DNA from 4 places in the Shewanella aestuarii genome. Region 1 is predicted to be linked to each of the others. Evidence: predicted binding sites of a transcription regulator. Region 1 holds the regulator's gene; each other region holds the start of a gene.
The links. The regulator FliA, encoded in region 1, starts transcription of late flagellar genes. The targets are predictions, from matches to a motif close to CTAAAGNTNNNNNNNNNNNNGCCGATA.
Positions count from the first base shown of each region.

Region 2: HBH39_RS02775 (cytoplasmic protein) is a predicted target of FliA. The motif match lies at 1,835-1,861, and genes of this name have one in related genera.
Region 3: HBH39_RS07250 (flagellar protein MotY) is a predicted target of FliA. The motif match lies at 1,287-1,313, and genes of this name have one in related genera.
Region 4: HBH39_RS08470 (VC2046/SO_2500 family protein) is a predicted target of FliA. The motif match lies at 1,335-1,361, and genes of this name have one in related genera.

Region 1 is NZ_CP050313.1:1,161,888-1,165,420, reverse strand. Features, by position in the region: gene HBH39_RS05385 (chemotaxis protein CheA) at 1-656, opposite strand, end outside; gene HBH39_RS05380 (protein phosphatase CheZ) at 672-1,406, opposite strand; gene cheY (chemotaxis response regulator CheY) at 1,420-1,803, opposite strand; gene HBH39_RS05370 (RNA polymerase sigma factor FliA) at 1,847-2,566, opposite strand; gene HBH39_RS05365 (MinD/ParA family protein) at 2,559-3,440, opposite strand; gene flhF (flagellar biosynthesis protein FlhF) at 3,445-3,533, opposite strand, start outside.
Region 2 is NZ_CP050313.1:587,611-591,143, forward strand. Features, by position in the region: gene HBH39_RS02765 (aromatic amino acid transport family protein) at 1-584, opposite strand, end outside; gene HBH39_RS02770 (lysozyme inhibitor LprI family protein) at 1,002-1,523, opposite strand; gene HBH39_RS02775 (cytoplasmic protein) at 1,598-1,789, opposite strand; gene HBH39_RS02780 (MarR family winged helix-turn-helix transcriptional regulator) at 1,959-2,417, shown strand; gene rlmC (23S rRNA (uracil(747)-C(5))-methyltransferase RlmC) at 2,407-3,533, shown strand, end outside.
Region 3 is NZ_CP050313.1:1,596,495-1,600,027, forward strand. Features, by position in the region: gene HBH39_RS07240 (peroxiredoxin) at 1-385, shown strand, start outside; gene rnt (ribonuclease T) at 465-1,148, opposite strand; gene HBH39_RS07250 (flagellar protein MotY) at 1,346-2,215, shown strand; gene ybgC (tol-pal system-associated acyl-CoA thioesterase) at 3,140-3,533, shown strand, end outside; gene tolQ (protein TolQ) at 3,531-3,533, shown strand, end outside.
Region 4 is NZ_CP050313.1:1,869,076-1,872,608, forward strand. Features, by position in the region: gene HBH39_RS08450 (PLP-dependent cysteine synthase family protein) at 1-728, opposite strand, end outside; tRNA gene HBH39_RS08455 (tRNA-Tyr) at 899-983, opposite strand; tRNA gene HBH39_RS08460 (tRNA-Tyr) at 1,012-1,096, opposite strand; tRNA gene HBH39_RS08465 (tRNA-Tyr) at 1,186-1,270, opposite strand; gene HBH39_RS08470 (VC2046/SO_2500 family protein) at 1,396-1,893, shown strand; gene HBH39_RS08475 (DUF406 family protein) at 2,046-2,333, shown strand; gene HBH39_RS08480 (sensor domain-containing phosphodiesterase) at 2,543-3,533, shown strand, end outside.

The DNA.
Region 1 (3,533 bases):
TTTGTGGCTGCACTGGTTGTTGGCGGGGGAGCGACTTGCTCGTTTGTTGACTGAACGACACTTGAGCTAGTCGGGCTTTTGCCTTGCCCATGTAGTGCGTCTAATAAGGCTTCAAATTCGGATTCATCAATTTCATCAATCGATGCAGATGCTGGACTATCTTCAATCACCTCAGGCTCTGATGTTGTAGAGATTTCTTCTACGAGCTCAACAACTGACTCTTCGGTCACTTCTTCATAGGTTTCACCCAACTCTGATGGCAGCGGAGCACCTGAACTCAGCAACTTCAATTTATCAAGCAATTCAGGATCGGCAGGATCTTGTTGTTCACCTTGCTGAGTTTGTGCAAACATCGTGTTAATGGCATCAACGGCTTGCAGGATAATATCCATCAGCTCCGCATTGACACTTCGTTTAGCTGTTCTTAACAAATCAAAGGTGTTTTCGGCTTCATGACATACATCTACCATTGGTGTCAGACTTAAAAAGCCAGCACCGCCTTTAACGGTATGAAAGCCACGAAAAATCGCATTTAATAAATCGCTGTCATCAGGATTATTTTCAAGAGCGACAAGTTGCTCTTGTAGAAGCTCTAAAATCTCACCAGCTTCAATTAAAAAGTCCTGGAGTATCTCTTCATCAACATCAAATGACATTAAATTGACTCCTAATTAGAAACCCAGACTAGATAGCAGATCGTCGACTTCATCTTGGCCAGCCACTACATCATCACGCAGTTCGGCATTCATAATGGGGCCTTCTGCTTCTATCTTATTATCTTTTGCAACAGTTTCCGATAACGGTTGGTCGCCAAATACCGTCAACATAGAAACAAGATTACTTTCAACTTCACGAACCAAATCAATCACTCGACGGATCATTTGCCCCGTTAAATCTTGGAAATCTTGTGCCATAAGAATTTCATTGAGTAATTGTCGCAATCGATTCGAGTCATGCTCACTGTGCGACATAAATTGCTGAACATCGTAGCAAAGCGTCTTAAATTCGCTGAGCTCAATGTCTCTTTTCATCAATTTATCCCACATAGGTGTAACTGACTGTATATTACTGATTATTGTATCGGCCAAAGGTAGACATTCTTCAACTGCATCCATTGTTTTATTTGCAGCTTGTTCAGTCATATCAATAACGTAGTTTAATCTTTCTTTAGCGTCCGGTATTTCAGTCGTCGCCAATTCAGTTAAACGGTTATCCAATTGGAAGTCTTGCAGAGCATTGTGAAGTTGGCGAGTTAATTTACCCACTTCTTCAAATAATTCTCGCTGTAATGGTGTAGCGAGCTCTCTAACGACTTCATCAGCTTTTTCTTGCTCTCCCGCACTAAGCAGTTCAACAAGTTGCTGGGCCTGTTCGAGAGAGATTAATCCCGATGTTGATGCCGGCATAACTTATCCTTGCTTAAGCGAGACGTTCAAAAATCTTGTCTAACTTCTCTTTTAGGGTAGCTGCAGTAAAAGGTTTGACAACATAACCGTTTACACCAGCTTGCGCCGCAGCAATAATCTGCTCACGTTTAGCTTCAGCAGTTACCATTAACACGGGTAAATGCTTTAATGAATCGTCAGCTCTTATGGCTTTTAATAAGTCGATGCCTTGCATACCTGGCATGTTCCAATCTGTTACAACAAAGTCAAAATCGCCTTTTTGCAACATAGGTAGGGCTGTTGAGCCATCGTCTGCTTCTTGGGTATTGTTAAAGCCCAAGTCTCGCAACAAGTTCTTGATGATACGTCTCATTGTTGAAAAATCGTCAACAATGAGAATCTTCATATTCTTGTCCAAGGTTTCCTCCGGTGAGCTGATACTCTAGTGCTCTAATTAATAATTATTGTTGTGTCCAATGCTTGAGCTTGCCTTTCAATCTGAGCATAGCCTGACTTAATATCTGGCTAACCCTCGATTCGCTGACATCAAGAACTGCACCAATTTCTTTTAAGTTTAATGCTTCGTCATAATACAACGAAAGCACTAATGCATCTCTTTCTGGCAATGTTTTAATTGCTTCAACCATTGCGGATTGGAATTGAGTCTCAGCTAAAGATTCAAATGTTTCGTCTGGTGTATCACCTTCCGTGACTAGCACATCTTGAGAAACGCCTAAATCTTCTATGCCTATGATTTTCCCAACAGAAACATCATTTAAAATATGATGGTACTCATTGAGCGACATATCAAGTTTTTCTGCAATTTCTGTATCACGGGCATCTCGGCCAAGCTCTTGCTCTAACTCATCAATCACTTGTGCAACTCGACGATGATTACGATGTACTGATCGAGGCACCCAATCACCACGGCGTATTTCATCAATCATAGCACCTCGGATGCGGATGCCTGCAAAGGTTTCAAATTTTGCTCCTTTGCTGCCGTCAAATTTTGACGATGCCTCCAATAAACCAATCATGCCTGACTGCAACAAGTCATCGAGTTGCACCGATGCAGGCAATCGAGCCAGCATATGATGGGCAATTCTCTTTACCAGCGGAGCATACTGTTCAACAACGGATGTTTTATTATCGAACTGAGTATACGCTGCGGCTTTATTCACTCGCTCTACCCTCTTGTGTTTCTTTACGTTGCACTAGGCGCTCAACAAAAAACTCAAGGTGTCCACCAGGCTGCTGTGGAACCGGCCAACTCATAATTTTATTTGCTAATCCATGGTAAGCGATGGCGGAAGGCGATTTAGGAAAAGCTTCCACTACCAATTTTTGCTTACGTACTGATTTTCTTAAATTTTCATCAAATGGCACTGTTGCAACAAGTTCAAGTGCAACATCAAGAAATCTGTCAGTCACTTTACTGAGTTTAGCAAACAATTCCATACCTTCGCGCAAACTTCGCACCATATTTGCAACTATTTTGAAGTGGAACACCCCATGCTCACGACTTAAGATTTTTATCAGTGCATATGCGTCAGTTATTGAGGTGGGTTCATCACACACCACAATCAAGACATCTTGCGATGCGCGTGAAAAACTTAACACCATATCAGAGATACCTGCAGCGGTATCAACAATTAAAATGTCAAATTGAGTGCGCATTTCACTGAAGGCTCGAATTAAGCCAGCATGTTGAGCTTGCGTTAACTCAACCATTGCTTGTGTGCCAGATGTGGCAGGCACAATACCAATACCTTTAGGGCCGCGAACAATAATGTCGTCTAATTCTGCATCACCAGATAACACGTGAGATAAATTTTTCTCAGCGCGAATACCTAGCATGACATCAACGTTAGCTAGGCCTAAGTCGGCATCTAACACCAACACTCGCTTACCTTTTTCTGCTAACGCTACGGCAGTGTTTATCGACACACTGGTTTTACCGACCCCGCCTTTACCACCGGATACGGCAATTACTTTAACTTTTTCGTTATTAGGTTGATTCATCATACGTAAACCACTTGCTTGATCACGGGTCATATTATTACTCGAATGCATAAGCCATATCATTGGACCATGCCGCTGCGTCTTGAGACATTGGTTGTTCGGTTTCATTTAAAGCGGCTAACGCTT
Region 2 (3,533 bases), 570 kb from region 1:
GGGATGGCTGCCAACCATAAGTTAGTTAACTCAGATCCTTCTGCGACTTGACTGACGGTGTTACTGAGTGTGACAGCTAAATTCACTTCCGGTAGCAAAAAGGCAACCACTAATACTAGTAACACTACCATTGCAGAGAAAAGCAATCGTGAAATTTTATCAATCCAAGTTACACCCACCGCAATAATGCCGCCAAAAATGACCGTAAATATCAGTACTGCAGCTTGATTACTTAAATCGATGCCTAAAGGAGCTAAACGGTTTTCAAGTAGCGATGAACCGCCCATTAAATACACCATGGTGAGCGCAAACAATAAGCTTAAAAATGAAGCGCCTTGGATCAGTTGACCGGTTTTTCCTAATGTTTTACCTGTAATGGCATGGACATTGTCACCGACGCCTGTGCGTAAGTTGATTTCCAGCATGAGTAAAGAGGTGTATGCGGAGATCCCCCAAATGACCACCAATAAAATCAGTGCAGGAATCATTCCTAGCGCAGCGGTTGCCAGCGGAAGTGCCAGCATGCCTCCACCAATTGCCGTTCCGGCAACGATGGAAATAGATCCAATAGTTTTAAAATTCACAACATGTCCCAAGCTTTATTGTTTTAATTGCCAAAGACAGTAGCAGAAGCGCAATCATCCAAGCAAGAAACTTAGTCTTTTAAGGGCTTTTAGCGCTGTTTATAAACAATTACATAACATGTCATACATGATTATTGAACGGCTTATTTGCAATAGTGTAATGATACGTTGTTACAACGAATTTTGCAGTCTATCATTGTTGCGTTTTGTTGTTGAGATTGAATGATTAAGAGGGGGCGTCACCTAACGCTATGTTAATCGCTGTTATGCCATTGGTTATTGCGGAACTTAAGCTGCATAGTTTAGGTGTATATGTTACTTAGTATCAGGATGTCGTTTTAGTAATTCACATTCCATTGATGCTTGACCAAATACTTCAAGCATCGCCTGTTGTTGGTGCGTCCATAAGCTGATGTTTTATGCTTGATACTTAGCGCCTGAAGCCGATGGTACTATTAAACCTAAATGTGGTTGAGTTGGTGTTAATTGTGGCCCACTAACAGTAAATACGACAGCTGCAATGGCGGTGTTGTTATAAAAGTAAGCTGTTATAAGGCGTTGATCTGCACACTGATAAAGGGTTTTCGCAGGAACCTCAACGCTCGCTGAAGCAATTTGTAGCTCTGTTAGCCTTATTTGATATTCATATTGTATGCATTGGTTTTTATCATTAGCTTTCCAGCAGTCATTTCGACCTTTTATCCAGCCGCGTTGCTTCGCTTTGAATACTTTTGCATCTTGTTCATCAAGGAGAGACAAGACTTGTCGATATAAAGGCAATAATTGCTGATCTAACTGACTTAGCTCATCAGATTGACAAATTAACTGCTCGACTTCTCCTTGTGCCTTGGCACAATCAAATGTTGGTGAAGCGGCGAAAAGGTATGGTGACAGGCTTAGCGTCACTATGGTTAAGCTTGGAGAGAGCAGTGGCTTCATTTTATGTCCCATTACCAAGTTCGTCTATGAGGCTAGTAAGCCCCAGCTAAGCCTTCATTTTCATCGTGGAGCAGTTAAGCTTTAGTGTTGATGTTATGACCAGTATTACCAATTGGTTGTGCTGGTGGGGTGGCAGCTTCGATAAGTTGTAATGCCATTTGACCCTCAACTTTTTGCTGATTTTTTGCCATTACAGCAACTTTTAAACTACTTGCTGAATCAATCGAGGTTGGCATATTGCTTGGGGCATTAACTGAAATTGACATAATTTTCTCTCTATTTGGTGGACTGCATAAAAGCTTTCATTGTCTTATCGGCTAATAATCTGAATTCTAAAGTTAGTTGGTGTTTCAATGTGTATCAAATAAAATAGCAAAGATTGTGCGCAATTAAACTATGATATATTCGATTTAATATCGTTAAGTGAGATTTTACATGCCAACTCGTGATCCATTAGCGCTTGAAAATCAAGTGTGTTTTTCTTTATATAGTGTAACAAATGCGATGATCCGTGCTTATCGCCCTTTGTTAGATGAGCTTTGTTTAACCTATCCACAATATTTAGCCATGTTGGTGTTATGGGCGGAATCTGGCATCAGTGTGAAAACCCTAGGTGAAAAACTGCATTTAGACTCAGGTACATTAACCCCGTTATTAAAACGCCTCGAAGCAAAACAACTTGTTATTCGTGGCCGCAGTGACATTGATGAGCGTGTGCGTGTACTGCATTTAACCGAGCAAGGGAAAGCCTTAAGACAGCAGGCGCAGGCAATTCCAGAGATGATGCGTTGTAAAGTCGGTGGTGAACTGGAGCAACTGCAACAATTAAAGGTGCTATGTGATAACGCTTTAAAAGTATTGAACTCGGATAAGGCATCAAGCTGTGAAATGTAATTTTTTTGAAGGTGGTCAATGCCGTTCTTGCCAAGATATTCAAACACCTATGGCAACACAGCTGGCGAAAAAAATGGCAAAGTTGCAGGATTACTTTGCACCGCTAACGGTTAAACAGTGGTTACCTGCAATAGCCAGTGAGGAAAACGGTTTTAGAAATAAAGCCAAAATGGTGGTGTTAGGTGCGGCTCACCAACCTATTTTAGGTATAGTTTCGCCACAGGGAGATGCAGTTAGTTTATGTGATTGCCCTTTGTATCCATCGGATATGCAGGCTTTATTACATCGATTACAGCTGTTTGTTCAGCAAGCTGGCATTCCACCTTATCGGGTTGATAAGCAAAAAGGTGAGCTTAAATTTATTTTACTTACTCGCAGCTATGCCGCCGGTGAGTTTATGTTGCGTTTTGTGTTAAAAAGCGAACAAGCCATCGACCGAATCAAGCGTGAGCTTCCTAAGTTGCAGGCTGAATTTCCGAAAATTAGCCTAGTGTCGGTAAATATCCAACCGGTACATATGGCGATTTTAGAAGGTGAGCAAGAAATCTTTCTAACCGAGCAAACTCGCCTTGAAGATAAATTGAATGATGTGCCGTTATATATAAGGCCAAAAAGCTTTTTTCAAACAAACCCTAAAGTGGCGGCAAATCTTTATCAAACCGCAAGAGAATGGGTTGCTGAATTTAAGCCAAACCATATTTGGGATTTATTTTGTGGTGTGGGTGGTTTTGGGCTGCATTGTGCTAATGAGTCAATCAAATTGACAGGTATTGAAATTGAAGCTGAAGCCATTGAATGCGCCAAGATGTCGGCTGATAAAATGGGCTTAACTAAGGTTAGCTTTAGCGCTTTAGATTCATCAAGTTTTGCTAAAAACGATCAAGATCCAAATAAACCTGATTTAATCATTGTTAATCCGCCACGCCGTGGGATTGGGCAGTCACTTTGTCAGTCACTAAGTGAGTTTGCACCAAAAGCGATTATTTATTCGAGCTGTAATCCTGTGTCGTTAGTCAAAGATTTACAAATGATCCAAGGCTATCACATTACCAAAGCGCAGTTGTTTGATATGTTTCCGCACACGGATCACTATGAAGTGCTAGTGATGTTAGAAAG
Region 3 (3,533 bases), 430 kb from region 1:
TGTGTCAATTGACTCGCAGTTCACTCACAATGCATGGCGTAACACCCCTGTAGATAAAGGTGGTATTGGCCAAGTTAAGTACACTTTGGTTGCTGACGTAAAACACGAAATTTGTAAAGCTTATGATGTTGAGCATCCAGAAGCTGGTGTTGCTTTCCGTGGTTCATTCTTAGTAGACAAAGAAGGCCAAGTACGTCACCAAGTGGTTAACGATTTACCATTAGGCCGTAATGTTGATGAAATGATCCGTATGATTGACGCACTTCAATTCCATGAAGAGCACGGTGAAGTTTGTCCGGCTGGTTGGTCAAAAGGCGATGAAGGTATGACTGCAAGCACTGAAGGTGTTGCTGCTTACTTAAAAGACAATTCTGACAAACTATAATCAGTTTGTTTGATGTTTAAAAAGCTGCCTAGGCAGCTTTTTTGTTTTCTATATCAATCAGCCTAATACAGATTTTTAGTTAGTCTTCACTGTCTTGTTTATCTTCTTCAGCTTGTTGATCATTTTCTGGCGTGGCAAGTGGCCAGCCACCTAAATCTTTCCAGCGATTAACAATATGGCAAAATAACTCTGCCGTCCGCTCTGTATCGTACAAAGCGGAATGAGCCTCTTTGCTATCAAAATCGATTCCGGCCATCTTACACGCTTTTGCCAGTACTGTATGACCTATGGCTAAACCGGCAAGAGATGCAGTATCAAAGCTAGCAAAAGGGTGAAATGGAGAACGTTTAAGACTGTTACGCTCGATAGCCTGATTGACAAAGCCTAAGTCGAATGCGGCATTGTGAGCCACAATAATGCTGCGATGACAATCAGCAGCTTTTTGGGCTTTTTTAACTTCTTTGAATATTTCTAAAAAAGCTGATTTTTCATCCACCGCGCCTCGAAGAGGATTGGTTGGATCTATGCCATTAAAAGCTAACGCTTCAGGCTCAAGATTAGCACCTTCAAATGGGTCAATATGATAATGCAGCGTTTTGTCTAAGCTGATATAGCCTTGTTCATCCATTTTTAACATGGTGACTGCAATTTCAAGCAAGGCATCGGTTTTAGCGTTAAAGCCTGCTGTTTCAACATCTATCACCACCGGGAAATAACCGCGGAAACGATGCTTAAATTTATTGCTGTCGCAAATGTCACTCATGTAAATTCTTACCCTTTTATAACTGGTTCTATGGATGAACGTGTCATCGACTGATGATGCTACCGCTGTTAGGTGGGGTATTATGCTTAAACTCAGCCTGAGTGTCATGTTTGATGTCGATTTTTGTTGAACTTTGTACTTTAGAAATAAAAATATGCGCCGATAAAGAGAGTGTAACGACAATGTAAGGTGACATTATGTGGCAAAAATTACTTTTATTATCTAGCTTGTGTATCAGTGCGTCTGCCAGCGCTGATCTGCGCCATTATGTTGCCTCTTTAGAAAACTCGGCATGGCGAATTGGTGAAAACAACCCGATAGAGTGTCGTTTAGAACACGATATTCCTGAATACGGTAAGGCGATTTTTTCAAGTAAAGCAGGCAAAGATACCAATTTATTGTTTACTTTAGATATGTGGCAAAAACCCGATGCCGTAACCGATGCGACTTTGATTAGCCGCGCTCCATCATGGCGCCCCGGTGATGCCGCGAAATCAATTACTTCGCTAAAATATCAAAAGCAGTTCAATGGTGAAGTACCTAAAAAAGCGGCTTGGGCCATGCTAAATGAGCTAAGCCAAGGTCGTGAACCAACTTTTTATTATGCTGATTGGTATAACCGCGACAGTAAAGTGGCTGTTGGTATTTCAGCGGCAAACTTTGCTAGTAAATACCGAGATTTTCGTTCATGTTTGGCTAATTTATTACCTTATAGTTTTGATGATATTGCCTTTACCGTATTAAACTACCAAGAAGGTGGCATAGAGTTAACGCGATTTTCAAAATATCAGCTTAAAAAGGTGCAAGAATACTTATCCTACGATCCTGATGTAGAGCTAGTGCTTGTCGATGCTTATACAGACAGTTTTGGTGGGCGAAGTATCAATCAACGCGTATCTGAAAAACGCGCTGACTCAGTAAAAGATCTATTGATTGCCAGTGGCATTTCTCAGGATCGGATTATTACTGAAGGTCATGGCGAAAAGCGTCACGTAACAGGTAATGATCTAGAGGCTGAACGTCAGACTAACCGTCGTGTAGTGATAAAAATTACTAAACCCATCTAAACGGTTTTTTATATGAAACTATCAAGGCCTGAATTTCTTCAGGTCTTTTTTGTTGCGGAAAAAGATAAAAAAAACCCACTCAAACCGAGTGGGCTAAATAATTTGCAATCAACAAATTGAAGGAAGGAAGTCAAGCATACGAACTATGGATAAATTGATGTTTCACAAACACCAACTTGAAGTTCATTGTTTTCTACATCAAGTGATGTATCTCGAAAACAAGGCTATAGTAGATTGAATGCTCTAATTGAACAAGCTAGAAAAATTTTACCTTTCCATTAGTAAAACTAATCTATATATAAGGTTTGATTTAGTGATTAGCCTTCATTATTGACTGACAATAAAGACTTTTGGTATTAAAGTGGGTTAAAGGGTGCATATTTATTCGGATAAGTTGCATTGCTGCTAATGTCAATATGTTAAAAAATATCGTAAGTGAAGGTTTTTTCATTCAAAACGCTTTGTTTTAGTCATTTATTTTTTGTGGTTTTGGCTATAAATTTGTTCAAAAATATGAGTTTGTGTGGCTAAGGAACTGCTTGAAATGAATTTTGAACATCAGCCATAGCCAGTTAGGTCTTTAAGATTCAATTAAAGTAGTGTTGATGTGCAGTCATTATTATTTTTTGACGATATCTTTTAATATAAAAATACTTTCTGTCTATACGTTAAATTCATAAGCAGTGAGAATATAAATCAGCTGACATTAATATGTTACTAGTTGCTTTTTAATACAATGAGAGGGCAGCCAAAACCCATTAAACATTAAACAATCTTCATCTAAGGCGCATATTCAGGCAATTGCTTCATTTTTGTCAGTTTTGCATTAAATAAAGTCTGTTTTAGCCTAGACAGATGATTCACAACTGACTTGCTACTCGGTATAGTAAGTCAACTTTTGCTAGCAAAGAATGATTGATTTCAATGACGTTTAATTGGCCAATTTCTGTTTATTATGAAGATACAGATGCAGGTGGAGTGGTTTATCATTCCAACTATCTCAAGTTTTTCGAACGAGCAAGAACAGAGTGGCTTAAATCGATGGGGATTAGCCAAACTAATTTATTGGCTGATGACATTGCTTTTGTAGTTAAACACGCTGAATTAGATTTTCGTCAAGCTGCAAAATTTGAGCAAGAATTTATTGTTGAATCTTCTCTCACATCTTTAAAAAAAGCGTCGCTGACATTTCAGCAGCGTTTAGTCGATCAGCAAGGTGAATGTTATTGTGAAGCAACAGTCCTAGTGGCATGTGTGTCTTTATCTAAAATGCGTCCCCGAGCCATCCCAGCAAATATCGTTCAGGAGTTTAATAGTG
Region 4 (3,533 bases), 710 kb from region 1:
CGACCAATCCCCTCAATTTTACTGCCATTTGAGCTAGTTATTGATTTATCACCATGAACAAAATAATCATAAAAAACTGAATTTTCAGGATCGACCACACATAGCTTGCTGCTGAGTTGCTGATAACGTATGTATCGGCCGATCGTCGCTGATGTGCCTCCTGTTCCTGGACTCATAATAATCCAAGTAGGAATAGGGTGGGGTTCATGTTGCATCTGAATAAAAATTGAATCGGCAATATTATTATTGCCACGCCAATCTGTTGCACGCTCTGCATAAGTAAATTGATCCATATAATGACCATTTAATGCTTTTGCAAGTTTTTCTGATTCAGCATAAATCTGGCTGCTTTGTTCAACAAAGTGGCATTTGCCACCATAAAACTCGATTTGTTGTATTTTCTTTTTCGCTGTCGACTTTGGCATAACAGCAATAAATGGCAAGCCGATTAAACGAGCAAAATAAGCTTCAGATACGGCCGTGCTGCCAGATGATGACTCAATAATAGGCGTGTCTTGATTTATCCAACCATTACACAATGCATACAAAAATAAAGAACGTGCTAAGCGATGCTTTAAACTTCCAGTCGGGTGAGTGCTTTCATCTTTTAAATAAATATCTATGCCATGAAGCTTTGGTAAATCAAGCTTTATTAAATGCGTATCAGCAGAGCGCTGATAATCAGCATTGATTTTAGAAATGGCTTGGTTGACCCAATTTGTTGTCATCAGTCATTCTCAAAGGCTGTTAATCAAGCTTATGATAATGAAAAATTGCCAACAAACAAAGGTATGGATAAACCAGAAAAATATAAATTTTGGTATTAAACGAAAATAAATGGATACGTAATTGGAATGAAGCTAAAAATGAGCAACTAAATCGATTTGAGGATTAGAAATGGTGGAGGGAGAAGGATTCGAACCTTCGAAGGCGGAGCCGTCAGATTTACAGTCTGATCCCTTTGGCCACTCGGGAACCCCTCCACAATATAAGATAAATTGAAGCGAAAGATGGTGGAGGGAGAAGGATTCGAACCTTCGAAGGCGGAGCCGTCAGATTTACAGTCTGATCCCTTTGGCCACTCGGGAACCCCTCCACAAATTTCTTTCATTTTATCTTTTTCTAATTTCTACAATTTTGGCCGCTAATTATTTTAAAAAAATAGTTAACAAATTGTAGTGCAAATGGTGGAGGGAGAAGGATTCGAACCTTCGAAGGCGGAGCCGTCAGATTTACAGTCTGATCCCTTTGGCCACTCGGGAACCCCTCCTCAATTGCGGTCGCCATAGTAGTCAGAAACTTATTATATGTAAAGTCAAAATATAAATATTTTAGTAAAGTTTCAGTGCGTTTGGTCGATAAAATAGCATCGTATCATTTTAGTGATGTTTTTCTATGCAAATTGCTTCGCCATTAACCAATGAGCTTCAGTTAGGTAGCCGATTAAACTCGGCTATTGAACATGATCGTCGTGGTGAATTTGGTTTGTTGTTAGCAATGTTATCTGCTGATACGAGAGACATGGCGCAATTTCAATTTGATAAAGATCTAAATGTTGAGCAAAAGTTATACAAAAAATTTGAGTTACCGCAGCAACAAAAATTATGTGATGATTTATCAACAGATATGAAACATATTGATAATTCGACAATATATAGACAGCAGAGTTTACGTCAATTTCAACTTCAGCAATGTTTAACCCCTGAGGCCTTAGTCATAAGAGGCAAGCATAGTGATGAAATTGCCCAAGTTTTAGCGAATGCAAGTTACTTAACTCAACAAAAATATCAAAATGACCTGCAATCAATAACTTTTGAAGAAGATATGCACTTTATCGAACAACTTGAACGACAACGGCAAATCAGCAATACCATGATAAGAATTGAGGCGTAACCCATTTTTGAGATTTAAATCACTTTTTCTGTGACCAAAGCTTAAGTTTGTATCTTTATATTGATCTAATATGGATGAGTATTATCCTTACCTGCATTACTTGATGTAATATTTTTTAATTTTTAGTGTTAACTATTAAATAGGGGCATCCAATGATCGATACTATTAAAAAACAGCAAGATAACGTAAATGATACATGCACCGACTGTGGTAGCTTTGTTGATATTGGTGCGGTAATTGATGAAAATGATAATGTGCTAAATTTAATTTTTAACGGTGAAAATGCTGAAAAAGAAGCGCAACTAGTGGTTGAAAAAGCCAAAAATCGATTTGATAAAGTTGATGCAGTCATTAATAAAAACGATAACAAGGTTGATGTTGTATTAACCTTTTCTGTTACTGTTGAAAAAATGTTGTTTCAAATGGAAAATAGCTTGTAAAACAAGCGTATATGTAATTGTTGTTTCAGCTTGCTGTTTGTTAACTACAAGAGTATCATCTGATTTAAATTTAAAATTAACCCTATGATATTAATAGGGTTATAACATGGCTTAATTTTGAGCACCCATGGTTTGTATTGGTTTAACTGCATGTCGTCAATAACAATAATAAATGCAGCAACAGTACATGATGTCTTTTCGGGATAATAATGGTACAGGAACAATATAAGCACTTTTTAGAATTAATTGTAAATTCTAGTGCTAAACAGCAAGGAAATTTCACCAAAGCTTCTGAACTTGTATGTGAGCTATTACAAGAGAATCTTGATGCTTCTTTTGTTTCTGTGTGGCTTTTTGATCAGCAATTAATTGAGCCTGCTGCTGTTGTTTCAACTAACAATGTATCTCCTCTTACTTACTACTCCAAAAGACTCATCGCTTCCTTTGTTGGTGATAACGATACAATCTATGACGTTGATAATAATGAACGGCAGACCATTATTAAACAGGCTTACTTCGATGAACTTAGGCATCATCGCTATGTACTTACTGATGAGGTAACACCTGACTGTCAGCTAATAAAGTCATACCAGTTTTATAAAAGTCAGCAGGTGGCCAACGTTTTAGATGTTGCCATTCGTATCAATGGTCATATAGAAGGGGTTATTAGTCTTGAATCCACTCATCATTATGATTGGCAACATGATGAAATTCAATTTGTCATACAATGTGCCGATCAACTTGCGCTGACATTAGCAACACGTTATTCCTATGATAAAACTGAACAAATCAATCTTTTAAGAAATGCTGTAGAGCAGTCTGACAGAGTCGTCATGCTGGTCAATACCGATACCTTAAAAGTTGACTATGTCAATTTTGCACATCAGAAAATGACCGGCTTACTACGAAGCAACATTGAACATCATAGTGTGTTAAACCTTGATATTTTTCGTAATAAACCCAAAATTTTAGACAATATTCTAGCCTCCATTGCGAATAATGAAACCGTTGAAGGTGATGTTGAGTTAACCCGCAAAGATGGTAGTCGTTACTGGTTGCATTATCATGTCATTGGCTTCACGACTGATCTAGGAAACCGTTATGCTCTAGTGTCGAGTTATGATAATTCTGCTGAATATCAACATAAAGCAGACTTAGAAAGGTTGGCATGGCACTGTAGCTTAACAGGTTTGCATAATC